Regions from separate parts of the Streptomyces sp. NPDC058470 genome, predicted to be linked through region 2. Evidence: riboswitches for the same ligand, from Rfam matches in the RefSeq annotation. Region 2 holds a riboswitch; each other region holds the start of a gene.
What was found. A riboswitch is a leader RNA that binds a small molecule or an ion and turns the genes downstream of it on or off. The one in region 2 is predicted to bind S-adenosylmethionine.

Region 1: another riboswitch for S-adenosylmethionine. It lies ahead of ACFWP7_RS20525 (ABC transporter substrate-binding protein); the one in region 2 lies ahead of ACFWP7_RS10935 (putative leader peptide).
Region 3: another riboswitch for S-adenosylmethionine. It lies ahead of thrC (threonine synthase); the one in region 2 lies ahead of ACFWP7_RS10935 (putative leader peptide).
Region 4: another riboswitch for S-adenosylmethionine. It lies ahead of ACFWP7_RS28270 (aminotransferase class V-fold PLP-dependent enzyme); the one in region 2 lies ahead of ACFWP7_RS10935 (putative leader peptide).

The regions. Positions count from the first base shown of each region.
Region 1 is NZ_JBHXMF010000026.1:86,888-94,293, reverse strand. Features, by position in the region: gene ACFWP7_RS20540 (dihydrofolate reductase family protein) at 1-516, opposite strand, end outside; gene ACFWP7_RS20535 (class I SAM-dependent methyltransferase) at 641-1,399, opposite strand; gene ACFWP7_RS20530 (YoaK family protein) at 1,771-2,520, opposite strand; SAM riboswitch class IV at 2,983-3,092, shown strand; gene ACFWP7_RS20525 (ABC transporter substrate-binding protein) at 3,484-5,106, shown strand; gene ACFWP7_RS20520 (ABC transporter permease) at 5,169-6,128, shown strand; gene ACFWP7_RS20515 (ABC transporter permease) at 6,125-7,051, shown strand; gene ACFWP7_RS20510 (dipeptide ABC transporter ATP-binding protein) at 7,033-7,406, shown strand, end outside.
Region 2 is NZ_JBHXMF010000011.1:126,428-133,833, forward strand. Features, by position in the region: gene ACFWP7_RS10915 (SpoIIE family protein phosphatase) at 1-1,203, opposite strand, end outside; gene ACFWP7_RS10920 (peptidoglycan-binding protein) at 1,522-2,202, shown strand; gene ACFWP7_RS10925 (glutathione S-transferase C-terminal domain-containing protein) at 2,217-2,996, opposite strand; gene ACFWP7_RS10930 (putative leader peptide) at 3,089-3,154, opposite strand; SAM riboswitch class IV at 3,191-3,335, opposite strand; SAM riboswitch class IV at 3,552-3,665, shown strand; gene ACFWP7_RS10935 (putative leader peptide) at 3,762-3,827, shown strand; gene ACFWP7_RS10940 (LLM class flavin-dependent oxidoreductase) at 3,905-5,149, shown strand; gene ACFWP7_RS10945 (NtaA/DmoA family FMN-dependent monooxygenase) at 5,168-6,556, shown strand; gene ACFWP7_RS10950 (LLM class flavin-dependent oxidoreductase) at 6,553-7,406, shown strand, end outside.
Region 3 is NZ_JBHXMF010000097.1:14,979-22,384, reverse strand. Features, by position in the region: gene ACFWP7_RS40505 (trehalose-6-phosphate synthase) at 1-1,399, opposite strand, end outside; gene ACFWP7_RS40500 (glucosyl-3-phosphoglycerate synthase) at 1,476-2,450, opposite strand; SAM riboswitch class I at 2,630-2,777, shown strand; gene thrC (threonine synthase) at 2,795-4,135, shown strand; gene ACFWP7_RS40490 (MoaD/ThiS family protein) at 4,132-4,407, shown strand; gene ACFWP7_RS40485 (cold-shock protein) at 4,877-5,083, shown strand; gene groL (chaperonin GroEL) at 5,487-7,112, shown strand.
Region 4 is NZ_JBHXMF010000043.1:233-7,638, reverse strand. Features, by position in the region: gene ACFWP7_RS28295 (NYN domain-containing protein) at 1-944, opposite strand, end outside; gene ACFWP7_RS28290 (hypothetical protein) at 979-1,218, opposite strand; gene ACFWP7_RS28285 (rhomboid family intramembrane serine protease) at 1,372-2,103, shown strand; gene ACFWP7_RS28280 (Lrp/AsnC family transcriptional regulator) at 2,100-2,381, shown strand; gene ACFWP7_RS28275 (PQQ-binding-like beta-propeller repeat protein) at 2,422-4,560, opposite strand; gene ACFWP7_RS28270 (aminotransferase class V-fold PLP-dependent enzyme) at 4,631-5,992, opposite strand; SAM riboswitch class IV at 6,182-6,298, opposite strand; gene trpD (anthranilate phosphoribosyltransferase) at 6,410-7,406, opposite strand, start outside.

The DNA.
Region 1 (7,406 bases), on a different contig from region 2:
CAACGCACCGTCGCCGGGGAAGATCGACTTACCGCCACCGAGGGTCACCGGCATGATCATGAGCCGGAGTTCGTCGACCAGGCCCTCGCGCAGAAGGGTGCGCACGAGCGTGGGACTCCCCATGACCAGCAGGTCCCCGCCCTCCGTCTCGCGCAGCTTGCGGATGTGGGCGACGGCCTCATCCCCGGGGATGTGCGTGGTGTTGTTCCACGTCAGGTCGTCGTCGCCCAGCGTTCGGGAAACGACGTACTTCGAGATGGCGTTCATCCGGTCGGCGAACGGGTCGCCGCCCCGCTCGGGCCACGCCGCAGACATCGACTGCCACGTGCGGCGCCCGAACAACAGCGCGTCGGCCTTGGCCAGCGCGTCGGCGAAGGCGCCGCCCACCACCTCCGGATCGAAGAACGGGTGGGTCCAACCGCCGTGAGCGAAGCCGCCCTCGGTGTCCTCGTCGGGTCCACCCGGTGCCTGTACGACGCCGTCCAAGCTCATGAATTCACTGATCACGATGCGCATGGGACTCGCTCCTCTTCCTCACGCCAAGGGTTACGGCAACCACGCCAAGGGTTACGGCAACTACCCCAAGGTCTACGGCCATGGAGACTGCCGCGTCGCTGGAAAGTCATCGCTGCCTTCCGCATCACCTGTCCAGCCCCTGGCGAGGGTTTCCCATCGTCTCCGCAGGAGGGCGCGCCGAACGGGGGCGGTAGTACGACGCGACGGCCGGCTGGCCGGTGTAGTTGGGGCCCGCGTGGGGGTCGGCGCCAAGGTAGGTGAAGGGCAGGGTGATGTGGCGGCCGCCCCGCAGGCTGAGGCGGTGGTGGCGGGCCGAGTAGTGGAAGCCGGCGGCGCGCAGTGCGGCGAGGACCGGGCGGGAGGCATCACCGCCGTCGGGTCGCCGCAGCGTCGAGGGGTCGAGGTGGGCGACCAGCAGGCCGGTGCCGGTGAGCCAGGAGGCGGCCCGCTCCAGCAGTGCGAGCCGGTCGCCGATGTAGTGCAGTCCGTGGACGCAGGTGACCAGGTCGTAGCGGCGCTCCGCGGACCACCCGCCGAGGTCTGCGGTGATGAGTTCGAGGCCGTCGGGCAGCGCTGCCTGCAACCGCGGGCCCACCAGGTCCACGCCGGTCAGTGCGGCTTGCGGAAGTCGCTTGGCCGCTTCGCGTAGGGCCAGCCCTTCTCCGCTGCACAGGTCCAGCCATGAAGGGGCGGAGCGGCGGTTGCTCTCGTTCAGGAACTCCGTGGGAGCGAAGCCGAGTTCGCGGGGGTAGCTGTTGACGCCGGCCAGAGCCCGTTCGCGGTTCATGGCGCTGTTGGCCACCACCGAATGGCCGGCCAACTCGTCGTCCTTGATCAACCGGGGCGGCGGCTCGGCTGTTGTCCGCGAAGTACCGTCGATCATCGCACCATTGTGCGGTACGACCGGTCGTTGCGGGCGAACCCAGGGGCCACGGGCCTCGGCGAAGCCGCGGATAGCGGGTGCCGCCTCCCGAGGACGGCGGCCCGGTCGGCACGGGGCCCCGGGCCGACTACCCAGCCGCGGACGGCAGCCACACCACTTTCAGGCGGAAGACGGCCTACCGGCTCGCCTCGCGTAAGGGATGCAGCCCCGAGACCGGCCGCCCGCCCGTGCGTTGCAGCTCACCACGGTCCTCAAGCCGCATCCTCGCCACAGCGCCGGTCAGCCCGAGCCGGTACGACCGTCATGTCTGCCGTACCGGCACCGAGGCGAGGATCCCGCTCACCAAGGCGGTGATCCCGCTCGCGGACGCTCTATCGCGCAGGTTTCTGCTTCAACATCACGGAGGCGATCGCGACGACGAGTGCGATAACGACCACTGGCAGCACCGGCGCGTAGGTATGCGCGTGGCTGAGCATCCAGTCTCCGACGAAGGCGCCCGCCACCATGCCCACCAGGACCCCGGTCAGGCGACGTACCGCGGCGGGCTTGAGAGACCAGGTGGTGATCCCGGAAATCCAGCTGATGAAGGTGGCCGTGGCCGCCGTGGTGGAAATGCCCGGCACATGAAGCGACCGAACGGCATTCATCTGCAGACCCATCGCAAAGGCGTTGAGGGCGACCAGGATGTTGGACACGAGGCTGGACGGAGACGCCGCCATCCACACGACGATGAAACCGACCTGCGCCACCGTCGCGACGCACAGTGCGATGGAGACACGACGCGGCCACGCTTCGAAGATCTGCGAGTCCTCCATCTCCTCGTCGCCGTTGAACGCGGTCAGGATCCGTGTTGCCAGCGCGGCCCCCACGGCGAACGCGGCAAGTGAAATCACCACGCGAACGGGATCCGGGCCGGCGGGCGGCCGCGTGCCGGCTACACCAAGTCCGAGAAACACCAGGTTTCCGGTCTGGAACGCCGTGAAGACCTTCCCGAAGGAGAGAAAGCAGATCGCCTCGAAGACGCCTGACGAGAACGCCAGGGCGACAAGCAGCCAGTCACGAATGGCCAGCAGTTCCGGTGCCGCGTGCGCGGCAGCCAGGTCCACACGCCGGTCATCCACGGGTTCGGCTCCTCCGTCGCCCCGGACCGGCAGGGTCGGGGCGGCAGATTGAGTGTCCCGAGAACGTTCGAGTCGAGACAGCCGGCCGTGGGTGTTTTGCAGGCTGCTCCATTGCATGCCTTTCCCTCCAAGCGCTCAGAGTCGGCAACTCGCCCCGACTAGTTGCTAGGTACACATTTATCTCCCGCGTTCAGGATGTGACCACATCCGGGAAAAAGCCACATATTTGGGCGAAACCTTACTCAGGTTTCAGCAAAGAACTACGAAGGCCCTCTGGAATGACGAAACAGACAGGGCCGACGATTTCTTGAGTCGGGGCGCCTCGGACCCGACCGGCGGCCGGTCAGGAGAGTTCGGAAGGCCGTTTCCGGTCCTTTCGCCACTCGATCCGCCGTGCCGTGCGTGGCCCAACTCGCCTGTCGGCATTGACGGATCATGGCGACGCTCGTTAGCGTTCCAAGCGGCATTGAGTGTCAGCGTCAAGCCCTGGCTCGTTGATCGGCAACCCTCCGCCGCGGTGGGGTGCTCCAGGTGAAAGCCCGGCGGGGTCATCGACCCCGCAAGCGCGTGGCCCCTTGACCGGGCCTGAGATCGGGAGGACGAGCGTGCCGAACAGCAGTGATCTCAGTGCCTCGATCGCGGCCGCCGCGGTGTTCTCCGGATTCTCCCGCCGACGCCACATCGACCTGCAGCTCTTCACCAGCTGTCTGTGTCACGACTGATTGCGTCCCTGCCTCACCGCCCTCCTGACTGACGTTCGCCGACGGCTTTGACGCCGCGGGCGACTCCCTGCGGGCTCTCACGGCGCTGTCGGAGTCCGCGGCACTGTCACGCCTTCGTCGGCACCCTTCCCCCAGACACCTTCCGGATATTTCCGTCACTTCGCCCAGGTCTGCTCAGGGCCACTTCGCCTTGGTCTGCACCGGTACGTGCGCGGTGACTTTGGAGTAGGAGAACCCGTCCGTGATATCGCATCCGGATTCCCGACCCACCCGGTGGGCGGCACTCGCCGCCCTTGTGACCAGCAGCGTCCTGCTGAGTGCCTGCACGTCGAGCGACAGCGCCGGCTCGACCAGCGACAACGGCCCGGCCAAGTCCGGCGGCACACTGACCTTCGCAGTGGGTTCCGACGTGGGCTGCGTGGATCCGCAGCAGGTGGGCAGCAACGACACCATTTACTCACTGCGCCAGATCGTGGACTCCCTGACCGACCAGGATCCCAGGACCGGCAAAATTGTGCCGTGGCTGGCGAAGAGCTGGGAAGTCAGCTCCGACACGACCACGTTCACCTTCCACCTGCGATCAGGTGTCACCTTCAGCGACGGGACACCGCTGACCGCGCAGGTGGTCAAGGACAACTTCGACGCGGTACCGAAGCTCGGCGCCCTGGGGACCCTGGCCCAGGGGTACTTGAGCGGCGTGGACAGCACCACCGCGGTTGACCCGCTCACGGTGCGGGTCGAGTTCAAGCAGCCGAACGCGCAGTTCCTGCAGGCCACGTCGACGCACTCGCTGGGTATCGAGTCGGCGGCGAGTGCCCTGCAGAGCCCGCAGGAGAAGTGCAGCAAGGGTGTGGTCGGGTCGGGGCCGTTCACGCTGGAGAGCTACGTGCAGAACCAGGCGATCACCTTGACCAAGCGCAGCAAGTACGCCTGGGGTTCGTCGCTGTGGACCAAGCAGGGCGAGGCGTACCTGGACAAGCTGGTGTTCAAGGTGGTGCCCGAATCGGGCGTGCGCACCGGCAGCCTGCAGTCCGGTCAGGTGGACGCGATCAGCAGCGTCGGCAAGGCCGACGAGGCGGCGCTCACGGGTGGCCAGGTGAACCTGCAACGACGGGCGAATCCCGGTGCGGTGTTCAACCTGGGGCTGAACAACTCCCGCCCACTGCTGAAGGACGCGAAGGTGCGTCAGGCGCTCCTGTTCGCCATCAACCGGCAGCAGATCGTCGACACCGTGTTCCCGACCGGCACCAGGCCGGCGACCAGCATCCTGGCGTACACCACACCGGACTACGCGGACCAGGGCTCCGACCTGGTCTTCGACACGGCGAAGGCGAAGTCCCTGCTGGAATCGGCCGGTTGGAAGGTCGGCAGTGACGGCATCAGATCGAAGAACGGCACCAAGCTCAGCCTGATCGTCAGGTGGTTCGCCAACGCGGCCACCAACCAGCCGACGCTGGAGCTGATCCAGCAACAGCTGAAGGCGGTCGGGGTCGACGTGGTGCTCAAGGAGACGCAGACCGCCCAGTTCGCCACGATGCTGCAGTCCGGCGACTTCGACGCGTCGTGGGGCAACCTGACCCGCGCCGACCCGGACATCCTGCGCAGCCAGTACTCCACCGAGCTGGCCAACCTCTACCACCTGCCGACGAGCCCGCTGGACTCGGCGCTGACCCAGCAGGCGGCAACGGCCGACGCGGCCAAGCGGAAGGAACTGGTCGGCCAGGCACAGCAGTTGATCGTGCAGAACGCCTACGTCATTCCCGTGGTGGAGCTGCAGACCCAGCTGGGGGTGGCGAAGAAGGTGCACGACCTCAGGTTCGATGCCTCCAGCCGGATCCAGCTGCACGACACCTGGATCGGCTAGCAGCCGGTGGATGCGCGACAGAGCGTCCGATCCGGTCGTCGGCTGCAGGAGGTGGGCAGGGAATGCGTCGCTATGTGATCAAGCGTCTCGCACAGGCACTCGGGGTGCTCTGGGCGGCGTACACGGTGTCGTTCTTCGTACTGAACTACCTGCCCGGTGATCCGGTCTCGGCGATGGCCGGCGCCGGAGCGGACTCGGGCCAGATCGATCCGGCGCAGATCGCCGCACTACGGCATGAGTACGGCTTCGACAAACCGGTGCTGGTGCAGTACGCCGACCATCTCGGCAAGGCGGTGCGCGGTGACTTCGGGAACGCGGTCTCCACCGGTCGGCCGGTGACCTCGACGCTGGCCGACGCGCTGCCGCAGACGCTGCAGTTGACCGGAGCGGCGCTGCTGCTCGCGGTGGTCTTCGGTGGCGGTCTTGCGGTGCTGGCGACCTACACCACGCAGCGGTGGTTGCGGCAGCTGTTGCTGTCGTTGCCGCCGCTGGGAGTGTCGGTTCCGACGTTCTGGGTCGGGCTGGTGCTCGTCGAGCTGTTCTCCTTCCGGGCGCGGTGGTTCCCCGCGTTCGGTAACGACGGGCTGCCGGGTCTGGTGCTGCCGGCGGTGACGCTCGCGATCCCGACCGGCGCCCTGGTCTCGCAGGTGCTGGCCAAGAGCCTGCTCACGGCGCTCGACCAGGCATATGTGGAGACCGCGCGGGCCAAGGGCGCCGGCCGACTGCGCATTCACCTGCGGCACGCGCTGCGCAACGCCTCACTGCCGGCGTTGACGATCGTCGGGCTGCTGGCCGGGCAGCTCATCGCCGGTTCGGTGGTCGTCGAGACCGTGTTCTCCCGCGACGGCCTGGGCCGGGTGACGGCCGCTGCGGTCACGGCCCAGGACATTCCACTGGTCCAGGGAGTGGTGGTGTTCGGAGCCCTGATCTTCGTGGCGGCCAATCTGCTCGTCGATCTCGTCTATCCGCTGCTGGACCCGCGGATCGTGGTGACCTCGAACAGGAAGGTGCGGCCCGCATGAGCGAAACCCTTGTCGAGGATGCCGCCGCCGGCGCCGCGCTCGGCCTGGCACGGCCCGTCGAGCCGGGCATCGACCCGAGTCCGGTGCGCGGGTTCGAACCCAGGCGGGTGATCCGATTCCTGCTGCTGCGACCGGGCCTGCTGGCGTCGGTCCTCGCGGTGGCGTTCGTGGTCCTTGCCGCGTTCTGGCCGGGGCTGTTCACCTCGCAGGATCCGCTGCAGGGGGTGCCGTCGCAGAACTTCCAGGGCCCGAGCGGCGCGCACTGGTTCGGCACCGACGAACTGGGACGTGACCTGTTCTCCCGGGTGGTGCACGGCGCGCAGCTGTCGTTGAAGGCGACGCTGATCGCGGTGGGCGTCGCCTTCCTGGTCGGCGGGGCGCTCGGCCTGATCGCCGGGTTCGTGGGCCGCTGGGTCGAGGACGTGGTGATGCGCTTCGTCGACGTACTGCTGTCGATCCCGGCGCTGTTCCTGTCCCTGGCCCTGGTCACCGCGCTGGGTTATGGAACGGTGAAGGTCGCGGTCGCCGTCGGGATCGCCAGCGTCGCCGGCTTCGCACGGGTGATGCGTGCGGAAGTGCTGCGGGTGCGCCAGGCGGTCTTCGTCGAGGCGTCCCGCTCCTGCGGGTCCCGTTGGTACTCGGTCCTTGGCCGGCATGTGCTGCCCAACGCGATGGGCCCGGTGATCGTGCTGGCCACCCTGGAGTTCGGCACCGCCGTCCTGGCCGTCTCGTCACTGAGCTTCCTCGGTTACGGAGCGCCGCCACCGGCGCCGGAATGGGGCACGTTGATCTCCGACGGACGCAACTACCTGGGCAACGCCTGGTGGCTCACCGCGCTTCCCGGGCTGGTGATCGCCTCGACGGTGCTGGCCACCAACCGCATCGCACGCGCGCTGGACGGCGAATGGTCCCGGCAGCGATGACCGGCCCGCTGACGAACGAACCCGAGACGGATGACGCCGTGACGAACGAGGCCGTGACCACCGCAGTGCCTGCCACCCGGGAACCGCTGCTGGAGGTGCGGAACCTGTCGGTGTCGTACCGCACCCGCGGCGGCTCCGTGCATGCCGTGCGGGGCGTGGACCTCGACGTATGGCCGGGCGAAGTGACCGCGGTGGTCGGCGAGTCCGGATCCGGCAAGAGCACGACCGCGCATGCGATCACCCGGCTCCTGGCGGCGAACGGCGGCATCGACGCCGGTACCGTCCGCTTCGGCCGGCACGACCTCGCCTCGCTGACGGAACGGGAGCTGCGTACGGTGCGCGGCGCGGGGATCGG
Region 2 (7,406 bases):
GTCCGCGTCGAAGGGGTCCTGGCGGCTGCGCCGGAAGAACGTGGTGATGCCCAGAGTGACGCCGCGGGCGCGGATGGGCACGATCATCACGCTGTGCAGCCCGAGATCGAGGAAGGAGGCGGCGTGGCTCCCGGGGGTGGCCGTGGTCCACTCCCTGCCCAGCGGATCCAGCCGCTCCTCGCGCCAGGACTCGCCGTCCGTCAGACACCTGATCGGGGGAGACCCCGCCCGGTAGGAGGCCACTTCGCCGATCTCGACGGCGGTTTCCGGGAGCCCGCCCTGCACCGACCGATGCCCGGCGCGCCGCAGCGGCACCGTGTCCGCGTCGCGCCGTGGACCGGGCGCCGGCTCCCCGCCCCTGAGTACGGATTCCAGCAGGTCCACGGCGACGAAGTCGGCCAGCCCCGGCACGGCGACATCGGCCAGTTCCTGCGCGGTCTGCATGACGTCCAGGCTGCGCCCGATGTGCTCGCCGGCCCGGTCGAGCAGCGCGAGCCGCCGCCGGGCGCGGTAGCTCTCGCCGATATCGACGACGGTGTAGTAGACACCTATCGGGTGACCGTCGTCGTCCTCCAAACGGATGAACGACATGGCGTGGGAGGTCTCGCGGTGTGGCGCGGAGCTCACGCGGCCCACGTGCTCGTACGCGACCACCGGCTCGCCCGTCTCAAGCACCCGGCGCATCTGCGCCTCGATCCGCTCGGTGTCCAGGCCCGGCTGCACATCGGCGAGCCTGCGGCCGAGGCGTTTTTGGGCCGGGCCTCCGCCGAACTGCTCCAGTGCGGGGTTCGACCAGACGTACCGCAGCTCCGTGTCCACGATCGCTATGCCCACCGGGGAACGCGAGGTGATCCGCTCCAGCACCGAGCGGCTCATGTGCCAGCCGGCGCCGTCGGCCAGGTCCGCGAGCAGCACCACCCAGCGTGCCGCGCCTTCGCTCGGCCGTAGGGGGACAACCCGAACCATCAACTTCAACGGGTGCCCGTCCCGGTGTCGTGCGGACAGCAGGCCCGCCCAGCCGCCGTCACTGCGGCACCGCTCGGCCAGTTCCGGGAGCCGCGCCGCGTCCTCGGGGATCAGCAGGTCGGCGGCAGGCCGTCCCCGCGCCTCCCGGGCCGCGTACCCCAGCAGCCGTTCGGCGTCCGCGGTCCAGCTGGTCACCGCCATACGGGCGTCGAGCAGCAGGGGCACGGCGTCCGCCATGTCGAGGCGCTGCTGGGCCGACACGTCCCGTTCCTTGCTCGAAACCACCGCGACCCTCTCCGCTCTCCGAAGGTGGTCTTACCCCCTCGCGCTCATTCTTCACGTTGTACGACTGTCGCGCGGGCTTGGACTTGCCGCACGGCGGGACGCACGGAGGCCGAGGGGGGTTACGTACAGTGACGGGTCGCGTGCCGCGTTCGTCCGTTCGTCCGTTCGTCCGTCACGGAGTCGGCCGGCGGCGGTTGAACTCCCGCGCCGGTGCCTCCGTATCTCTCCACGGGGATGGCGGGAGACCGCGTCGCACGGAAGGAGAGCAGTGTGTCGACACCGCCCGAACGCGAGCAGCCCATGCGCCGCCCGGCACTCGAACCCACCTACGTCCAGCAACGCCGCCGGACGGAGGCCCTCGCGGAACTGGTGAGGGAGTTCCGTGAGGATCAGCAGGCCGTCGGCCCGGACGAAAGCCCTGAGTCGATCAGATTGCCGTCGGCGTACCTGGGCGAGACGGAGGAACTGCAGCCCGTCCTGGCCGGCGAGAACTATGCCGCCGACGGGGAGGCGCAGCCGGCGGCGCCGCCCGTGCATGAGCCCGGGCCCGAGCGTGCCACCGGTCCGCGCCGGGCCACGGTTGTCGGTTCGGTGGCGGCGGCCGCGCTGGTCGGATTCGCCCTGGCCATACTGCTGCCCGGCGGTGACGGCGGATCGCGGGCCGGTGCCGCCCCGTCCGCCACGGCCCCCGTCGTCCAGGCCCCTTCCGGCGCCGCCGACCCGGACGGCACCGGCACCCTCCGGGAGGGAGACCGCGGCCCCGACGTGACGGAACTCCAGGAACGGCTCCTCCATATCCCGGACGTGTACGAGAGCGGCGTCACGAGCGGAACCTACGACCCCACACTCACCGAGGCCGTGGCCCGCTTCCAGCGCTGGTACGGGATCCGGGGCGACGAGACGGGCGTCTACGGCAACGACACCCGGGCCGCCCTGGAATCCCGTACGTGACGAGCACTCCTGACCTACAGGTGCCGATGGAAGGCCGGGTGGGCGTCGAGACGTCGCACATAGTCCTGGAGGAGCGCGTACGAGGACAGGTCCTGAGCCGCTTCGAGTGGGACGAGGGCGACCCACAGGTCCACATCGGCCGCGGTCAGTTCCTTGCCCAACGCATAGGGGCCAGAGGCGAGTTGACGGTTCAGCAGGTCGAGGGCCGCCGACCGTTCCTGCGGCGGCGCACCCGGGGTGACATCCCGGTCGAGGAGGTCGCGCAGGGCGTCGATGTCCGCGGCGAGTTCCGCCGGGCGGAGCGGGGAGTGACAGGATCCGGCGCGGTCGGCGAAGAGGTCGCCGAGGTCGCGCAGGATGTCGGGCGTGTGGTTGCTGACCACCCGTCCGCTCCACCGGTCGCACAGCGCGGGGGCGGTCAGCGGACCGTCGTAGTGGTGCCAGGTGGCCTCGTACGCCCCGCGCAGTGAGGCGAACGCGGAGGGGGTGTCGGCGGGGAGCGCCAGCAGAGTGGTGGCGACCGAGTCCTTCAGACCCAGCAGGCCGTGGGTGATGGAGACCCGCAGCGAGAGGGGACAGTGCGCGGACAGATACAACTCGTAGCGGTGCGGGGCCGGGTAGAAGCCGCCGGCGAGACCCACTCCGATACGGCTGCGGAAACGGTGCGGGCGGGCGGACGGGGTGGCGGCGATCCGGGGGTGAGGGACCGCGTCAAGTGAGCCGGGGACGCACGGAGTCGGGGTACACGTGCTGGACGTACCGGAGTTCGGGGCGTGCGAGATTGTCTCGGACATGACTCTCCATGGGACGAGGAAGCCACGGCCACCTTGTGGGCACCGCGGCGGAGCGGAGTGACTGCGCTACGTACCGGTCCGGATCGCTCGGACTAGTAGGCGCTGGAGACACGCAACAGATCGATGTGCAGGCGTCTCGTCAAACCGCTGTTGGCCATTCCCACCTGTCCCACACTCGGGGCTCGCGAGACGCGAGACCACGCTTGTCCCACCGCACCGGCGGGACCCGGTCGTCACCCGGGGCACCCCGTCGCGGTGGAAGGGTTGCCTGCCAGCGAGCCGGGGCCGATGACCTCACGGGCAGGAGAACCTGCCCGAAGGGCGCTGACAATCGTGACCGTCCCCGCCAGTGTCGGTGCGCTCCGTGAGGCCGTCAAGAAGGCCTCCGGCGCAGTCTCACCAGGTGGTCATTCGGCGTGCCTCAGGCTGGACAGGAGGCGTGGAACAGATTGCGCAGCCCGGTGGTTGTCGCTCCTGAGGACGCGCGGCGGTGTGAGCACGACCATGATCCCCGGGCATTGCGCACCGCTGTGGCCTCCCGTAACGTCCCCAGCAGGTTATGAGCGTCAGCGTCAAGCCCTGGCTTGCTGACCGGCAACCCTCCTCCGCGGCGGGGTGCTCCAGGTGACGACCAGGCGGTACCCGTCCCGGGTTCCGCAAGCGCGATGCCGGCGGCCTCCAGCCCGCCGAGCCGGAAGGGCGGAGGTGACGGACGTGCAGCCCGTGCCCCGTCTTCGTGTCCCGGTTCTCGCCCCGCGCCGTCGCGTGCACCTGTACTCCCGGCCGCACATCGATCTCCAGCGCGTGGCCGGCGCGCTCTGTCGTCCCTGACCTGTCACCCCGCCGCCGCACCCTCCCAGTTCGAGGCCCGGCGATCTCACACGGTCGATCAGGAAGGCACCCCTTTCGTGTCCTCGTCAACGTCGTTGCCCTCATCCTCTTCCTCCACCGCCGCACTGCACCTGGCCGTCGCCCTCGACGGCGCGGGCTGGCACCCGGCCGCCTGGCGTGATCCGGTGGCCCGCCCCCACGATCTGTTCACCGCCTCGTACTGGACCGACCTGATCACCGAGGCAGAGCGCGGCCTGCTCGACTTCGTGACCATCGAGGACAGCCTTGGCCCGCAGTCCGCACGCCTCCAAGAACCGGACGCACGCACCGATCAGGTACGCGGCCGACTCGACGCCGTCCTCATCGCCGCCCGTGTCGCGCCGCTGACCAGCCACATAGGGCTGGTGCCGAGCGTGGTGACCACCCACACGGAGCCCTTCCACATATCCAAGGCCATCGCCACCCTCGACTATGTGAGCACCGGCCGCGCGGGCCTGCGGGTGCAGGCGTCCGCGCGGCAAAACGAGGCAGCTCACTTCGGACGCCGGACGTTCCCGAAGCTCCGTATCGAAGACCTGGAGACCCCGGCTCTACAGGAGTTGATCGTCGACCTGTTCGACGAGACCGCCGACTACGTCGAGGCGGTGCGCCGACTGTGGGACAGCTGGGAGGACGACGCGGAGATCCGGGACGTCACCACCGGCCGCTTCGTCGACCGCGACAAACTGCACTACATCGACTTCGAGGGCAAGCACTTCAGCGTCAAGGGCCCGTCCATCACACCCCGCCCGCCGCAGGGCCAGCCCCTGGTCACCGCACTGGCCCACGAGTCCACGACGGGCGCGCCGTTCCGGTTGCTCGCCCGCAGCACCGACATCGGGTACGTCACTCCGCACGACGTCGAAGAGGCGCGTGCCATCGTCGCCGCGGTCCGCACCGAACAGGAGGCGGCCGGACGCGCCGAGGAGCCCCTGCACCTCTTCGGTGACCTCGTGGTGTTCCTGGACAACGACCCCGCCGCCGCGGTGGACCGGCGAGAGCGTCTCGACGCCCTCGCGGGCTACCCGTACACCAGCGACGCGCGGGTGTTCACCGGCACCCCCGTACAACTGGCCGATCTGCTCCAGGAGTTGCGGGAGTCCGGGCTGACCGGCTTCCGACTGCGTCCGGCCGTCGCCGGGCACGACCTCCCGGCGATCACCCGGGGCCTGGTCCCCGAACTCCAGCGCCGCGACGCCTTCCGGCACTCGTACGAGGCCGACACCCTGCGCGGGCTGCTGGGGCTCGCCCGCCCCGCCAACCGCTACGCCGCCCACGTCTGAGCCGGAGGGACCTCACTCATGAGCAAGTCAACGGACAAGCCGCTCAAGCAGATCCACCTCGCGGCGCACTTCCCCGGCGTCAACAACACCACCGTGTGGAGCGACCCCGAGGCCGGCAGCCACATCGAGTTCAGCTCCTTCGCGCACTTCGCGCGAACCGCCGAACGCGCCAAGTTCGACTTCCTGTTCCTTGCCGAAGGGCTGCGACTGCGCGAACAGGGCGGCAAGATCTACGACTTGGATGTCGTCGGACGGCCCGACACCTTCACCATCCTCAGCGCACTCGCCGCCGTCACCGAACACCTCGGCCTGACCGGCACCATCAACTCCACGTTCAACGAGCCCTACGAGGTGGCCCGTCAGTTCGCGAGCCTCGACCACCTCTCCGGCGGGCGCGCCGCCTGGAACGTCGTCACCTCCTGGGACGCCTTCACCGGTGAGAACTTCCGCCGCGGCGGCTTCCTCCCACAGGACGAGCGGTACTCCCGGGCCAAGGAGTTCCTGGCCACCACCCACGAACTGTTCGACTCCTGGCGAGGGGACGAGATCGTCGCCGACCAGGCGAGCGGCACCTTCCTCCGCGACGCGCAGGCCGGAGCCTTCGTGCACAAGGGGCAGCACTTCGACATCGAGGGGCAGTTCAACGTGCCGCGCAGCCCGCAGGGCCGCCCGGTCATCTTCCAGGCCGGAGACTCCGACGAAGGACGCGAGTTCGCCGCCGCCGGCGCGGACGCGATCTTCAGCCGGTACAGCACCCTCAAAGAGGGCCAGGCGTTCTACACGGACGTCAAGGGCCGCCTCGCCCGGCACGGCCGCGCCCACGACCAGCTGCTGATCCTGCCCGCCGCCACCTTCGTCCTCGGTGACACGGACGCGGAGGCGGAGGAGATCTCCCGTGAGGTGCGGCGCCAGCAGGTCAGCGGCGCCACCGCCATCAAGCACCTCGAGTTCGTCTGGAACCGCGACCTGTCCGCGTACGACCCGGAAGGACCGCTTCCCGACATCGATCCGGACCCGGGCGAGCACACCATCGCCCGAGGCCGCGCCCAGGTGCGGATGTACCGCGACCCGCTGGCCACCGCCCGGGAGTGGCGGGAGCGTGCGGCCGCCAACAAGTGGTCCATCCGCGACCTCGTCATCGAGACCGGCAACCGTCAGTCGTTCGTCGGCTCCCCGGCCACCGTCGCCGAGACCATCAACGACTTCGTCCAGGCGGACGCCAGCGACGGCTTCATCCTCGTCCCGCACATCACTCCGGGCGGCCTCGACGGCTTCGCCGACACGGTCGTCCCGCTGCTCCAGGAACGCGGCGTCTTCCGCACGGAGTACGAGGGCACGACCCTGCGCGATCACCTGGGCCTGGCCCACCCCGACGCCGACGCTCCAGCCGTACAGGCCGCGTCATGAAGTTCCTCGCCATCACCCTGATCGTGCACGCGCCGGACCCGGTGACCGGCGTGCGGAAACCCACCAACGCGCGTTTTCGCGAGGTCATCGACAACGCGTTGCTGGCCGAGGAGTTGGGCTTCGACGGCTTCGGTGTGGGGGAGCGGCACGAGCGGCCGTTCATCTCCTCCTCGCCGCCCGTCGTACTCAGCCACATCGCGGCGCTCACCTCCCGGATCCGCCTGTTCACGGCGGTCACCACGCTCAGCCTCCTCGACCCGGTGCGCGCGTACGAGGACTACGCGACCCTGGACCACCTGTCCGGCGGACGGCTGGAGTTGATCATCGGCAAAGGCAACGGCACCGCCCAGCGGGAGTTGTTCCATGTCACGCCCGAGGATCAGTGGGACCGCAACGCCGAGGGCTACGAGGTGTTCCGGCAGATCTGGCGGCAGGACAAGGTGACCGCCGCGACCCGCTTCCGTCCCGAGCTGCACGAGGCCGAGGTGTGGCCCCGGCCGTTCCAGCAGCCCATCCGGGTCTGGCACGGGAGCGCGACCAGCAAGGAGTCGGTGGACCTCGCCGCCCGCTACGGCGATCCGCTGTTCTCGGCGAACGTCACCAACCCCATCGAGCCGTATGCCGAGTTGATCCGTTACTACCGGGAGCGCTGGGAGCACTACGGCCACGACCCGGCCCGGATCGCGGTCGGTGCCGGGTCTGCGGGCTACCACGCGGCCCGTACGTCGCAGGAGGCGATCGCCGCCTACCGCCCGGTCTTCGAGGGGCAGTTGGCGTTCCAGAAGAGCTTGGGCCTGGAGCCGGTGTTCACGACCCTGGAGGACTTCGTGGAGCGCAGCTCGGCGCTGAT
Region 3 (7,406 bases), on a different contig from region 2:
GCTGCTCCAGGAACCACTGCGCCGGAGGCAGCGCCGTCGCCGCGGCGGCCAGCCGCTTGGTGCGCTCGGCCCGCTCACCGGCCCCCATCGACAAGGCCTCGTGCAGCGCCCGCGCCGTGCCGACCACGTCGTACGGGTTCACCACGATCGCGTCCTCGCCCAGCTCCTCGTACGCCCCCGCCTCCCGGGACAGCACCAGCACGCACCCCTCGTCGGAGACGACCGGCACCTCCTTGGCGACGAGGTTCATGCCGTCCCGGATCGGGTTGACGAGGGCCACGTCGGCGAGCCGGTACGCGGCGAGGGAGCGGGCGAAGTCGTCCTTGACGTGCAGGACGACCGGCGTCCAACCGGGCGTGCCGTAGGTGGAGTTGATGTCGTCGGCGACCCGCTGCACCTCGGCCGTGTAGTCGCGGTACACGGCGAGGTCCTGACGGGAGGGGTAGGCGAAGGCGACGTGCACGACCCGTTCGCGCCAGGACGGCTGGTCCTCCAAGAGCTGCCGGTAGGCCAGCAGTCCGCGCACGATGTTCTTCGACAGTTCGGTGCGGTCGACCCGCACGATCGCCTTCCGGCCCTCGCCGATCTGCTCACGCAGGGTGGCCATCCGCTCGGCGACATCCGCCTCGTGTGCGCGCTCGCGCAGGAAGTCCGCGTCCGCGCCGAGCCCGTGCACGCCGACACGGGTGTCACCGAGGCCGCCGACCAGCTCCTGCGCGCACGCGGTGAACGCGGACGCCCAGCGCTGGGTGAGGAAGCCGAGCCGGTCCGCGCCGAGCATGCCGCGCAGCACCTGCTCGGCGATGTCGTCGGGGAGCATGCGGAAGTAGTCGACCGGCGCCCACGGCGTGTGCGAGAAGTGCCCGATCCGCAGGTCGGGGCGGAGCTCCCGCAGCATGCCGGGGACGAGGGTCAGGTGGTAGTCCTGTACGACCACCACGGCGCCCTCGGCCGCCTCGTCGGCCAGCGCCTGCGCGAAGGCCCGGTTGTAGGCCTCGTACGACGCCCACTGTCGCCGGAACTCCATGTCGAAGACCGGCTCCAGCGGCGTCTGGTAGAGCATGTGGTGGACGAACCACAGCACGGAGTTCGCGATGCCGTTGTAGGCGTCCGCGTGCACCTCGGCGTCGATGTCCAGCATCCGTACGCCGTCCTCGCCGACCCCGCGCCTCACCGCCTCGCGGTCCCCGTCGCCGAGCGCCGAGCACACCCACAGGGCGCCCGCGTCCGGGCCGATCGCCGACAGGCCCGAGACCAGGCCGCCGCCGCCGCGCCTGGCCTGGAGCTCGCCGTCCTCGCGCACGTCGTAGGAGACCGGGCCGCGGTTGGACGCGACGAGGATCCGGTGGGAGCCCTGCGGGGATGCCGTGGAAGCAGCAGTCGAAGCCGTGGAAGCCATACGCGTCAATCTAGCCCGGCCCGGAAACGCTCAAACGTACGGACGGGGTACCGCGCAGACGTATACCGTCGACGGTTTACGCCGCTTTGCGTGACTGATACTCCGAGATTTCCGCCATCGGAGGCCGTTCTTCCGTATCCACGGAGTAGGTGCGCGGCTCGAAGCCGGACTCGCCCCGTTCGAACTGGGTGATGGCCGGCCGGATGAGGTGGCCGCGGGCGAGCCGGAGCTGTGCGGTGCGGTAGATCGCGGCGGACATCCGGCCCAGCGCCTGGCCGTCCTGGTGCCGGTGCTTGCGCACACCGACGTCGACCTGGGCGAGCGCGTCCAGGCCCACCAGGTGCAGCGCGTCGACGAGCATGCCGAGCTCCACGCCGTATCCGACGGGGAACGGGAGCTGTTCCAGGAGGGTGCGGCGGGCCGCGTACTCGCCGCCGAGCGGCTGGACGAAGCCGGCCAGCTGCGGCCAGTGCATGTTCAGCAGGGGGCGGGCCATCAGTTCGGTGACACGGCCGCCCTGACCGGCCGCGGTTCTGCCGGAGGTGGGTTCACCCGGCAGGTTCAGCGGGCGGTCGTACATCGCCTTGACCAGGTCCACGCCCGGATCGGTGAGCAGCGGCCCCACGATCCCGGAGACGAAGTCCGACGAGAACTCCTTGAGGTCCGCGTCAATGAAACAGACGATGTCACCGCTCGTCACCAGGAGTGACCGCCACAGGACCTCGCCCTTGCCGGGCACGGCCGGGATGCGGGGAAGTATTTCGTCCCGGTGAACTACTCGCGCACCGGCGGCGGCGGCGACCTCGGAGGTGCGGTCCGTGGAGCCCGAGTCGATGACGACGATCTCGTCGACGAGGGGGACTTTGCGGGTCATCAGGTCGCGGCGGATGATGGAGACGATCTCACCGACCGTGGCCTCCTCGTTGAGCGCGGGCAGGACCACGCTCACCGTGGAGTTGGTGGATCGTTTCGCGGCTATGAGCTTCTTGAGCGGCCGGTCGGTCACGGACCAGGAGCGCGTGCTCAGCCAGCGCTCGACGTCTTCAAGCACGTGCGGCTCTCCCTTGCGTTCATTGGGATGCTTGTGCCCGTCGCCGCGGCAGCGTTTGGTGTGTCGCTGGCATCTCGCGGTTCGGACGGCTCTCTCCACCATCCAGGCCTTCGGTTACAGTCTTGAACAACGCTGATGACCATCGCATGTCGGGGGTCGTCCGGCGCACAACTGAATACCGCTCATCCAGAGGGGCAGAGGGATACGGCCCGTTGAAGCCCCGGCAACCCTCCAGCTGGTTCTTGTCACGTCGATGTGGCGAGGCTCCCGGCTCGGGAAGGTGCCAAATCCGTCTCACGGCGAAGTGCGTCGTGAGGAAGATGAGGAGAAAGGGCCTCGCCTCCATGGCTGCGCAGACAGTTGCAAGCACCACTGCAAGCACCGTTGCAAACACCACGAACTCCGTGACTTCCCCGGATTCCGCGAACTCCGTCGACCTGGGCCCCGCCACCGCGCTTTCCTGCCGCGAGTGCGGACACCGCGTCCCGCTCGGCCCGCTCTTCGCCTGCGAGGAGTGTTTCGGCCCGCTGGAGATCGCGTACGACTTCTCGGCCTACGAGACCGAGGACCTCCGCAAGCGCATCGAAGCGGGCCCCGCGAACATCTGGCGCTACGCGCCGCTCCTGCCGGTCCCCGCGGACGTCGCGGAGAAGCCGAACATCAACCCCGGCTGGACCAAGCTCGTCAAGGCCGACAACCTGGCCCGCGCGCTGGGCGTCACCCCCGGCAAGCTCTTCGTCAAGGACGACTCCGGCAACCCGACGCACTCCTTCAAGGACCGTGTCGTCGCCCAGGCCATCGAGGCCGCCCGCGCCTTCGACTTCACCACCCTCTCCTGCTCCTCCACCGGCAACCTCGCGGGCGCCGTGGGCGCAGCCGCGGCCCGCGCCGGCTTCCGCTCCTGCGTCTTCATCCCGCACGACCTGGAGCAGGGCAAGATCGTCATGGCCGCGGTGTACGGCGGCGAGCTCGTCGGCATCGAGGGCAACTACGACGACGTGAACCGTTTCTGCTCCGAGCTGATCGGTGACCCGGCCGGCGAGGGCTGGGGCTTCGTCAACGTCAACCTGCGGCCGTACTACGCGGAGGGCTCGAAGACCCTCGCGTACGAGATCTGCGAGCAGCTCGGCTGGCAGATCCCCGACCAGCTGGTCATCCCGATCGCCTCCGGCTCCCAGCTCACGAAGATCGACAAGGCTCTGCAGGAGCTGATCAAGCTCGGCCTCGTGGCGGACAAGCCGTACAAGATCTTCGGTGCCCAGGCCGAGGGCTGCTCGCCGGTGTCCGTCGCCTACAAGGCCGGCCACGACGTCGTACGCCCGCAGAAGCCCCACACCATCGCCAAGTCGCTCGCCATCGGCAACCCGGCCGACGGGCCGTACGTGCTCGACATCGCGCGGCGTACCGGCGGCGCCGTGGAGGACGTCAACGACGAGCAGATCGTCGACGCGATCAAGCTCCTCGCGCAGACGGAGGGCATCTTCGCCGAGACCGCGGGTGGCGTGACGGTGGGTGTGGCGAAGAAGCTGATCGAGAACGGTCTGCTCGATCCGACCCTCACCACCGTCGTCCTCAACACCGGCGACGGCCTCAAGACCCTGGACGCGGTGGCCTCGGACACCGGGCTCACCGCGACCATCCGCCCGAACCTGGACTCCTTCCGAGAGGCTGGCCTCGCGTCATGAGCGTCAACGTCCGTATCCCCACCATCCTGCGCACCTACACCGCCGGCAAGGCCGAGGTGACGGCCGAGGGCGGCACCCTCGGCGAGGTGATCGCCGACCTGGAGCAGAACCACACCGGCATCGCCGCACGCGTCCTGGACGACCAGGGCAAGCTGCGTCGCTTCGTCAACGTGTACGTGAACGACGACGACGTCCGCTTCGAGAAGGGCCTGGAGACGGCGACGCCGGACGGCGCGGGCGTCTCGATCATTCCGGCCGTCGCCGGAGGCTGACCGTCACGCGTCATTACTTACGGTGATTGCCGTTACCTTAGGTAATTGCGGTCACCGAGAGTTCATCGAATTGCCCCCTCCGTGAGAGAAGCGGAGGGGGCAATTCTGTATGGTTGAGCGCGGTACAGTTGGGGAAGCCGCTTCGCTTTCGAGTTGGTTTCATGCCGGGCGCATATGAGTCCTCGCCCGATGCCCGACAAGAAGTAGCCAAAGTGCCCCGCCTCTTTGAGCCGTTTATGGCATTTACGGGGCCCGACTTGCCCTGAAACTTTGCGAATTCTCCGCATATTCCCGATCGGTCGTGCTCAGAATTCTCGTCCGATTGACCTGTTGCAGAGGGCAGTTGGACAGATACATTCAGCCGCGGTCGACGCGTTCCGGCGCACACCCCCAATCCTTGGGGGGTGAGGTCTGACCCGGGCCCGCGAAGTGCGGTCCTGTGCAAGGGCCAGTAATAGGGGAGTTAGGCATGGCTCAGGGCACCGTCAAGTGGTTCAACGCGGAGAAGGGGTACGGCTTCATCGCGGTCGACGGTGGTGCGGATGTATTCGTCCACTACAGCGCGATTCAGATGGACGGCTACCGCACCCTTGAAGAGGGCCAGCGGGTCGAGTTCGAGATCTCGCAGGGCCAGAAAGGGCCGCAGGCGGACATGGTCCGGCTGGCGACCAGCTGAAGCACGCGCCGACTGAATAGTTCTGTTCGACGTGACGAAGGGCTCGTATCCCCACCAGGGGGTGCGGGCCCTTCGGTCTGCCCGTCCGTCTGTCCGTCCATCTGCTCGTCGGTCTGCTCGTCTGCCCGCCCCCTGCGGCCGGCTGTCCGCGGGTCCCTCCGGCTGTCTTCGCGCCGTGTGCGCCCCCTGCTTCACCTGGGGATCTTCCGGAGTCGCTTGCACTCGGTAGGGGCGAGTGCTAATCATTGGCGTTAGCACTCTGCAGGTGAGAGTGACAACGAGGACCGGGTCAGTGAGGCCCGCAGGCCAAGTGGGGCAAGGAACCACGAGGCAGGCAGGCCGTCCGTCGCGGGCGCGGGCGCGGTCCGGAGCAATCCACCCCAGTCCGGGAGGACCACTTCACATGGCCAAGATCATCGCGTTCAACGAGGAGGCGCGGCGCGGTCTCGAGCGCGGGATGAACCAGCTCGCCGACGCCGTCAAGGTCACCCTTGGTCCCAAGGGCCGCAACGTCGTCCTCGAGAAGAAGTGGGGCGCCCCCACGATCACCAACGATGGTGTTTCCATCGCCAAGGAGATCGAGCTCGAGGACCCGTACGAGAAGATCGGCGCAGAGCTGGTCAAGGAAGTCGCCAAGAAGACGGACGACGTCGCCGGCGACGGTACGACCACCGCGACCGTTCTGGCGCAGGCGCTGGTCCGCGAGGGCCTTCGCAACGTAGCCGCGGGTGCCAACCCGATGGCCCTCAAGCGTGGTATCGAGAAGGCCGTCGAGGCCGTCTCCGGTGCCCTGCTCGAGCAGGCCAAGGATGTCGAGACCAAGGAGCAGATCGCCTCCACGGCCTCCATCTCCGCCGCCGACACCCAGATCGGCGAGCTCATCGCCGAGGCTATGGACAAGGTCGGCAAGGAAGGCGTCATCACCGTCGAGGAGTCCCAGACCTTCGGTCTGGAGCTGGAACTCACCGAGGGTATGCGCTTCGACAAGGGCTACATCTCGGCGTACTTCGCCACCGACATGGAGCGTATGGAGTCCGTCCTGGACGACCCGTACATCCTGATCGCCAACTCGAAGATCGCCAGTGTCAAGGACCTGCTCCCGCTCCTGGAGAAGGTCATGCAGTCGGGCAAGCCGCTGCTGATCATCGCCGAGGACGTCGAGGGCGAGGCTCTGTCGACGCTGGTCGTCAACAAGATCCGTGGCACCTTCAAGTCCGTCGCCGTCAAGGCGCCGGGCTTCGGTGACCGCCGCAAGGCCATGCTCGGCGACATCGCCATCCTCACGGGCGGCGAGGTCATCTCCGAGGAGGTCGGCCTCAAGCTGGAGAACGCGGGTATCGACCTGCTGGGCCGTGCCCGCAAGGTCGTCATCACCAAGGACGAGACGACGATCGTCGACGGCTCCGGCTCTGCCGACCAGGTCGCCGGCCGGGTCAACCAGATCCGCGCCGAGATCGAGAACTCCGACTCGGACTACGACCGCGAGAAGCTCCAGGAGCGCCTGGCGAAGCTGGCCGGCGGCGTGGCCGTCATCAAGGCCGGTGCCGCCACCGAGGTCGAGCTCAAGGAGCGCAAGCACCGCATCGAGGACGCCGTTCGCAACGCGAAGGCGGCCGTCGAGGAGGGCATCGTCGCCGGTGGTGGCGTGGCCCTCATCCAGGCTTCCTCGGTCTTCGAGAAGCTGGAGCTCACGGGTGACGAGGCGACCGGCGCCAACGCCGTGCGGCTCGCCCTGGAGGCCCCGCTCAAGCAGATCGCCATCAACGGTGGTCTCGAGGGTGGCGTCATCGTCGAGAAGGTGCGCAACCTGCCCGTCGGCCACGGCCTGAACGCCGCGACCGGTGAGTACGTCGACATGATCGCCGAAGGCATCATCGACCCGGCGAAGGTCACGCGCTCTGCCCTGCAGAACGCCGCCTCCATCGCCGCGCTGTTCCTCACCACCGAGGCCGTCATCGCCGACAAGCCGGAGAAGGCCGCCGCAGGCGGCGCTCCGGGCGGCATGCCGGGCGGTGACATGGACTTCTGATCGACCTAGGGGCCTCGGCTCCCGGTTGATCACCGTCCTTCGTACCGAGGGCGGCACCCCTTTCTCCCAGGGGGTGCCGCCCTCGGGCGTTTCCGGGTGCCGTAGGGACGCGTGTCCGCACACCCTCCGGGTGATCCGGACGCGTGTCCTGGATCACGAGGAAGGCGCGCGGGAGCCGGAATGCGCTGACGGGCGAGGCGGTTGAAGTTGCTGGCAGGAACTAATGCGCGTGCAGATATCCATCACATGTATCTATGCATGAGCATCCCTTCGCCTGCCAGCCGTCCGACCGAC
Region 4 (7,406 bases), on a different contig from region 2:
GCCGGGTCGTGCTCGGAAAGCGCCCGGGCCGCGATGTCCTTCGGTGTCATCCGTCCCGGTTCGACCGCGTCGACCGTCTCGGCGGGCCGCACGGACACGGGCGGCAGTGCGAGCTCCCGCCGCAGGCCCTGCGTGGCCTCAAGGACGGTGTCGAGCAGCAGTCGTACCCGCATGTCCTCGACGCTGCGGCCCTCGCGCGTCGCTCTCCGCGTCGCCTCCAGGGCCGCCTCGGCCTCCCCGAGCCGCGCCTTGAGCCGCCGGGCCTCACTCTCGGCGGCCGACAGCTGGGCCTGCCCCTCCGCCCGCGCGGTGTCCGACTCGGCCTGGAGCTTGCGTACAGCCGCCTCGCCGCGCTTGACGTCGCTGAGAGCCCCGCGCAGCTTGCGGTGGAGTGATTCGGCTTCCTTCTTCGCGGATTCCAGCTCCGTACGCAGCCGTTCGGTCTCCGCCTTCGTCTGGCCGCGGGCCTCCGCCAGCTCCTGGCGCAGCCGCTCCAGCTCGGCCCGGCTCTCCTCGTCGGCGCGCTCGGCGTCCGCCCGCAGGGCCTCCTCGCCCGCGGCGGCCACCAGCTTCACCCAGCCCGTGGGGCGCAGCACATAGGCCGCGGCCGCCACGTCCAGCGGATCCGCGGCCGGGGGCGGCGCGCCCGAGTCGAGTGCGCCGGTCAGCTCCGACTGCGCTTCTCTCAGCTTCTCGGCGATCCGCTGCCTGAAGAGCGGGTCCGTCTCCAGCGCGGCCGCCATCGCGTTACCGGCGAACTTGGCCCGCCTGTTGGGCGCGAACCGCGCGAACTGCCGCAACTGCGAGGGCAGTTCGCCGATGGTCAGCCCGCCGAAGCCGTCGGAGACGATCTGCACGACCCGCCGGCGCACACCGTCGGGCAGCGGACGGTCGAGCACCTCGGCGGTGCCGTCGTCCGGCTCCCCGCCTGTGGTCTCCACCATCCGTCACCTCATTACCTGTGCGGGGCCCGCTCCCTCAGGAGCCGGCGCCCGGCCTGTCCACGAGTTCCACCTGATCCAACGCGTTGCACCAGCGACACCGCACCGACTCGATGGTCTCACTGACCACCTCGCGTTCCTCGACCTTGGGTTCCCCGGCGAGGTCGAGATGCACGTACTCGACGACCTTCGACGAACGGGTCACGTCGAAACGTGTGAGGTTGCCGCAGAGCGTGCAGCGCCAGCGGGTCTCGGCAGTCGGGAGGGGAACCGTCATGTGGTGTCGTTTTCCTTCTGGTGTCCGTACCACGCCAGTCTCCCTGGCGTGTATGGCTCGTAACCCTAAGGCCTGGCGGGTACTCGACGTTCGGCCGTCCACTGCGGCGAGGCACTCTGTGTGCATCCGTTCTGTTACGCCATGCTCTGCACCATGATCGGCAACTGGAGTACGACGGTCGGCAGAGCGGTGCGGAGTAAGCCGGCACCGGTGACGTACGGGCTGATCGTGCTGTCCTGCCTGATCTTCGTGATCGGTCCGGCGTCCGGCCTCAATCCGGTGTACGGCACCGGGGACGAACTGCTGGCGGCCCAGCAGGCCTACTTCCGGCGCTGGGGCGTGGTGCCCGCGGAACTCCTCACCGGGGACCCGCGTGCGGCGCTCACCCCCGCCACGGCCCTGTTCATCCACGGCGGCTGGCTCCACCTCCTGGGCAACATGCTCTTCTTCCACGTCTTCGGGGTGATGACCGAGGAACGGATGGGCCGCGTCGAGTTCGCCCTCTTCTATCTGGGCTGCGGCTACCTCGCCCTGCTTGGCTACGCGGTCGCCAACGCGGAGTCCCAGCAGACCCTGGTCGGCGCCTCCGGGGCGATCTCCGCGGTGCTCGGCGCGTTTCTGTACCTGTTCCCCAAGGCCCGGGTGACCAGTCTCTTCCCGTTCCTCTTCTTCCTGCCGCTGCGCTTCCCGGCCTGGGTGGTGCTGCCCTTCTGGGTGACCCTGCAGTGGCTGGCGGCGGGTCGCGCCTCCACCGGCCCCGGGGTCGCCTATCTGGCCCACCTGGTGGGCTTCTCCCTCGGCTTCGGCTACGCGTGGGTGCGTTTCGGCCGGACGACTAGAGTGAAAGCCCCAGCCGCGGCCCCCGAGGGAGAAAACCAGCCGTGATCACCGCGATCGTGCTCATCAAGACCAGCGTGGACCGGATCCCCGAGATCGCGGAGTCGATCGCCGCCCTCGACAGCGTCAGCGAGGTCTTCTCGGTCACCGGTACGTACGACTTGATCGCGATGGTCCGCGTGAAGGCCCACGACGACCTGGCGGACGTCATCCCGGGCAAGATCAGCAAGATCCCCGGCGTCGAGGGCACGGACACCCACGTCGCGTTCCGCACGTACTCCCAGCACGACCTGGAGGCGGCGTTCGCGATCGGCCTGGACGGCTGAGAGCCGGTCCCGGTCAAGCGCGGCTGAGAGCCGGTCCCGGTCAGGCGCTGAGGTCCACCGCGGCGATTCCGCCGCCCGAGGGAACGTAGCAGCGCTTGCCGCTGAGCACGGGGCTGTGCTGGTCCTCGCCGGTGGAGTTGCCGAGCGCCTCGCTCCACACCGGTTTGCCGTCCATACCCAGGGCGCACAGGACGAGCCCGCTTCGCACATAGATACGGTCCCCGGCCACCACCGGGCCCGGCAGCCAGTCGCCGCCTATCTCGTACGTCCACGCGGTGGAGCCGTCGGCCGCCTTGACCGCGTCGACGGTGCCCCGCCCGGTGGTGATCGCGAGCGACCGGTTCCCGGCGACCATCGGGCCGCTGCTCTCCGCCCGGGCATCCCACAGCAGCTCACCGTCGAGGCTGAACGCGTGCCGCTTCGCCCCTCCGTCCGACTCGGCGACGAGGATGTCGCCGACCAGGGCGGGCCGGCCGACGTCGACGCCCGTCGAGACCTCCCAGAGCCTGGTGCCGTCCTCGGCGTCCAGGGCCACCAGGGTGTCGCCGAAGGTGCCCGCATAGACCACGCCCCCTGCCACCAGCGGGGTGCCGGTCGGACCGGCGGGGGTCGACGCGCTCCACAGCACGGTGCCGTCGGCCGCGTAGCAGCGGAACCCTCCCTCATCGGTGCCGCCGGTGGCGACCAGTACGCCGCGGCCCGCGAGAATCGGCGGGTCGTAGCCGTTGTCGCCGACGTTCCTGGTCCAGCCGAGCTTGCCCGTCGCGTCCACCGCGCACAGCCGGCGCCGCGCCCTCTTCTGGTCCCAGACGACGCAGAAGATCCCGTCCGGGGTGACGACGGGCGTCGACACCTCCTCGCCGAGCGCGAGCGCCCAGTGCCGCCCGCCCGCACGGGACAGGGCGTGCAGCTTCCCGTTCGCGTCCCCGAGGTAGACGACTTCGCCGTCCGGCGACACGGCGACACAGGGTCCGTACAGGCCGCCGAGCCCCGCGGCGTCGTACTGCCAGGCCAGGGCGGCGGAACTCTCCGTGCCCGCCGCGGATGCGGTCCGGGGGGACTCGGGAGACTCGGAGGTCCCGCCGCCCTGCGTTCCGCCCTCCCGCTGCCAGAGCCACCAGCCGGCTCCCCCGCCGGCGGCGACCACCGCCCCGCCCGTCACCGCCGTCAACAGCCTCCGCCGCGAAGGCCGTTCGGGTTCCGGTAAGCGGTCCGGCGCCGAAGCGCCCGTGACCGTCGCCGGGGCGATGTACTCGACGCGGCTCTCTCCCTCGCCCGACTCGCGCTCCGGAAGCCACCGCTCGTCCCCCGCGACCGTCGCCGGTGCGGAGGTGAGCCACCCCGGCCGCAGAGCCGCCCGCAGGGAGGCCGCCGAGTGTCCGGCGGCCTCGACCACTTCCTCGGGGGTGGGCCGGCCCCCGGGCTCCTCCCGCAGACAGGCCTCGACCAGCGGAAGCACGCGCGCCGGAACCCCGGAAAGATCGAAGTCCCGTGTGACGATGCGCAGCAGGATCACCGAGTCCTGGCCCTCCCCGAAGGGCTCGCGGCCGCTCGACGCGTACGCCAGCACGGCGCCCAGCGCGAAGACGTCACTCGGCGGACCCACCTCGGAACCGTTGCGGATCTGCTCGGGCGAGACGTATCCGACCGAGCCGACCATGGTGCCGGTGCGGGTCATCGCCGTCGCCTCCAGCGCCCGTACGATCCCGAAGTCGATGACCCGCGGACCGTCCGGCGCCAGCAGGATGTTGGACGGCTTGAGGTCGCGGTGCACCATGCCTTTGGCGTGGATCGCGGCGAGGGCCTCGCCCAGTGCGGCCGCGAAGGTGAGCACCGCGTCCTCGGGCAGCGGGCCGCCGTCGAGTACCGCGTCACGCAGGTTCGGCCCCTCGACGAACTCCGTTGCCATCCAAGGCCGTTCGCCCTCCGGGTCGGCGTCGATCACCCGCGCGGTGTAGGTGCCGCTCCCCCCGACGGTCTGCGCGGCCCGCACCTCCTGGCGGAACCGGGCGCGGAAGGTGCGGTCCTGAGCGTGCTCGGCCCGCACCACCTTCACGGCCAGCCGGAGCCCGGCACGCGACTCGGCGAGATAGACCTCGCCCATGCCGCCCGCGCCGAGCCGCCCGAGTACCTCGTACGGACCTATCCGCCGTGGATCCGTCTCCCGCAGCGCCTGCACTCCCCGTGACTCCCCTGATCGCCGTACGGCCGCCGAAGGGGAGCGTATACGCCGTGCTCCTGTCCGGCGATCACACGGCCGGAACGCAACGCCCGTCCTGCGTCCGGTAGTTCCACTTCGCGCCGTCCCGGACGAGCTCCTTGACCGCGCGCACGAAACGCTCGACGTGCTCGTCCGGCGTGCCGGCGCCGAAGCTGACGCGGATGGCGTTGAGGGACTTCTCGCCGGGCGCGGCCTCGGGGGCGCCGCACTCGCCCTGGGTCTGCGGGTCGCTGCCGAGGAGGGTGCGCACCAGCGGGTGGGCGCAGAACAGGCCGTCGCGCACCCCGATGCCGTACTCGGCGGACAGGGCGGCCGCGAAGTGCGAGCTGTTCCAGCCCTCGACGACGAAGGAGATGACGCCGACGCGCGGGGCGTCGTCGCCGAAGAGCGAGAGGACCCTGACCTCGGGCACCTGGGCGAGACCCGCGCGGACCGTCTCGATCAGGTGCTGCTCACGGGCGACGAGCGTGTCGAAACCGGCTTCGGTGAGCGCCTTGCAGGCGGAGGCGATCGAGTAGACGCCGATCACGTTCGGCGAGCCGGCCTCGTGCCGGGCGGCGCTCTCGTGCCACTCCACGTCCACACCCCCGTCCGTACGCCGCGACACCTTGCGGCTGGCGCCGCCGCCCGCCAGGTACGGCTCCGCCTCGCGCAGCCAGTCGGAGCGGCCCGCGAGGACACCGGAGCCGAAGGGGGCGTACAGCTTGTGCCCGGAGAAGGCGACCCAGTCGACGTCGAGGTCGCGCACCGACACCGGGTGGTGCGGGGCGAGCTGCGCGGCGTCGAGGACGATGCGCGCGCCGTGCGCGTGCGCGGCGGCGGCCAGCTCACGCACCGGCCACAGCTCACCCGTGACGTTCGAGGCGCCCGTGACACAGACGAGGGCCGGACCCCGAGGGTCGCGGTGGCTGAGCGCGCGCTCCAGGGCCGCGACGGCCTCCGCCGGCGTACGCGGGGCGTTCAGGTACGTCACCTGCGCGTCCCGCCAGGGAAGCAGCGAGGCGTGGTGCTCGGTCTCGAAGACGAAGACCTGGCAGTCGGCCGGAAGGGCGGCGGCGAGCAGGTTGAGCGAGTCGGTGGTCGACCGGGTGAAGACGACCTGGTCGTCGGCACGGCAGTCCAGGAACTCGGCGACGGTGGTGCGGGAGTTCTCGAAGAGGTCGGTGGACAGCTGGGACAGGTACCCGGCCCCGCGGTGCACGCTGCCGTAGTACGGGGCGTAAGCGGCCACGTCGTCCCACACCCGCTGGAGGGCCGGGGCGCTGGCGGCGTAGTCGAGGGCGGCGTACGTGACCTCGCCACCGGTGACGAGCGGGACGGTGACATCTTGTCCCAGAACGGGCAGCTGGGTACAAACGTCCTGGTCGGCGGCAACGGTGGAGACAGACATGGCGAACTCCTGTGAGACGCGGGGAAATCTCCGCGCGAGCCGGTCCATGGAGATGACGCTCAGCGCGGGAAGGGGGTGAAAGGGATAGGCGGAAGAGGGGCTCTACGCCCTATCGCATTCGCTTGCTCACAGAAGGCTCCCTCGAATGACCAGGACCCCTGGGCCTTAACCACTCAGAAGAGGGCGAGGGGTCCGCGCTTGCCGCAGACCTCGCTGCCTACGGCCTGGTCTTCACCCGGGGCACCCCGCCACGGACGGAGGGTTGCCGGACAGTCGGCCGGGGCCTCATGACTGTCACTCATGACCTGCCGAAAAAACTAACCGAACCGATCGCGACGGCGCAACCCGTGTCCGGATCCCGGAACGCGCAAGGGGCCGGACCTCTTCGGCCCGGCCCCTTGCGAACCGCCTCGCGAACTACGCGTTGGTCGCCGCCACCCACCGCTCCAGCGTCCGTTTCGCCGCCCCCGAGTCGACGGCCTCCGCCGCCTTCGCCATCCCCGCGCGGATCTGCTCCGCGAGCGGCCCGTCACCCGGCGACAGGGCCACCAGCGCCGCCGCCGAGTTCAGCAGCACGGCGTCCCGCACCGGCCCCGTCTCGCCGTCGAGGAGCCGGCGCGCCACGTCCGCGTTGTACGTGGAGTCCGCGCCCCGCAGCGCCTCGATCGGGACCAGGTCGATGCCGACGTCCCTCGGGTCGAAGGTCTCCTCGGTGACCTTTCCGTCCCGTACGACCCACACCCGGGACGTGGAGGTGATGGTCAGCTCGTCGAGCCCGTCGTCGCCGCGGAAGACCAGCGAGGAGTTGCCGCGCTCGGCGAAGACGCCCGCCACGATGGGCGCCATGCGGGGGTCCGCGACGCCGACGGCCTGCGCCTTCACCCGTGCCGGGTTCGTCAGCGGACCGAGCGCGTTGAAGACCGTACGGATGCCCAACTGCGCCCGCGCGGCGCCCACATGACGTAGCGCCGGGTGGAACTTCACCGCGAAGCAGAAGGTGATCCCGGCCTCCTCGGCCACCTCGGCCACCCGCTCCGTCGTCAGCTGCAGATTGACCCCGAGCTTCTCCAGGACGTCGGACGCCCCGGAGGCGGAGGAAGCCGCCCGGTTGCCGTGCTTGACGACCTTCGCGCCCGTCCCGGCGATGACGATCGCCGACATGGTGGAGATGTTGACGGTCTTGGCCCCGTCACCGCCCGTACCGACGATGTCGACGGTCCTCCCCGGCACCTCGATCACGTTGGCGTGCTCGTACATCATCCGTACGAGTCCGGTGATCTCCTCGACGGTCTCTCCCTTGGCCCGCAGTGCCACCGCGAACCCGGCGATCTGCGCGTCGGTCGCCTCACCGCGCATCATCAGGTTCATCGCCCAGGCGGTGTCGTCCGCACTCAGGTCACGGCCGTCGAGCAGG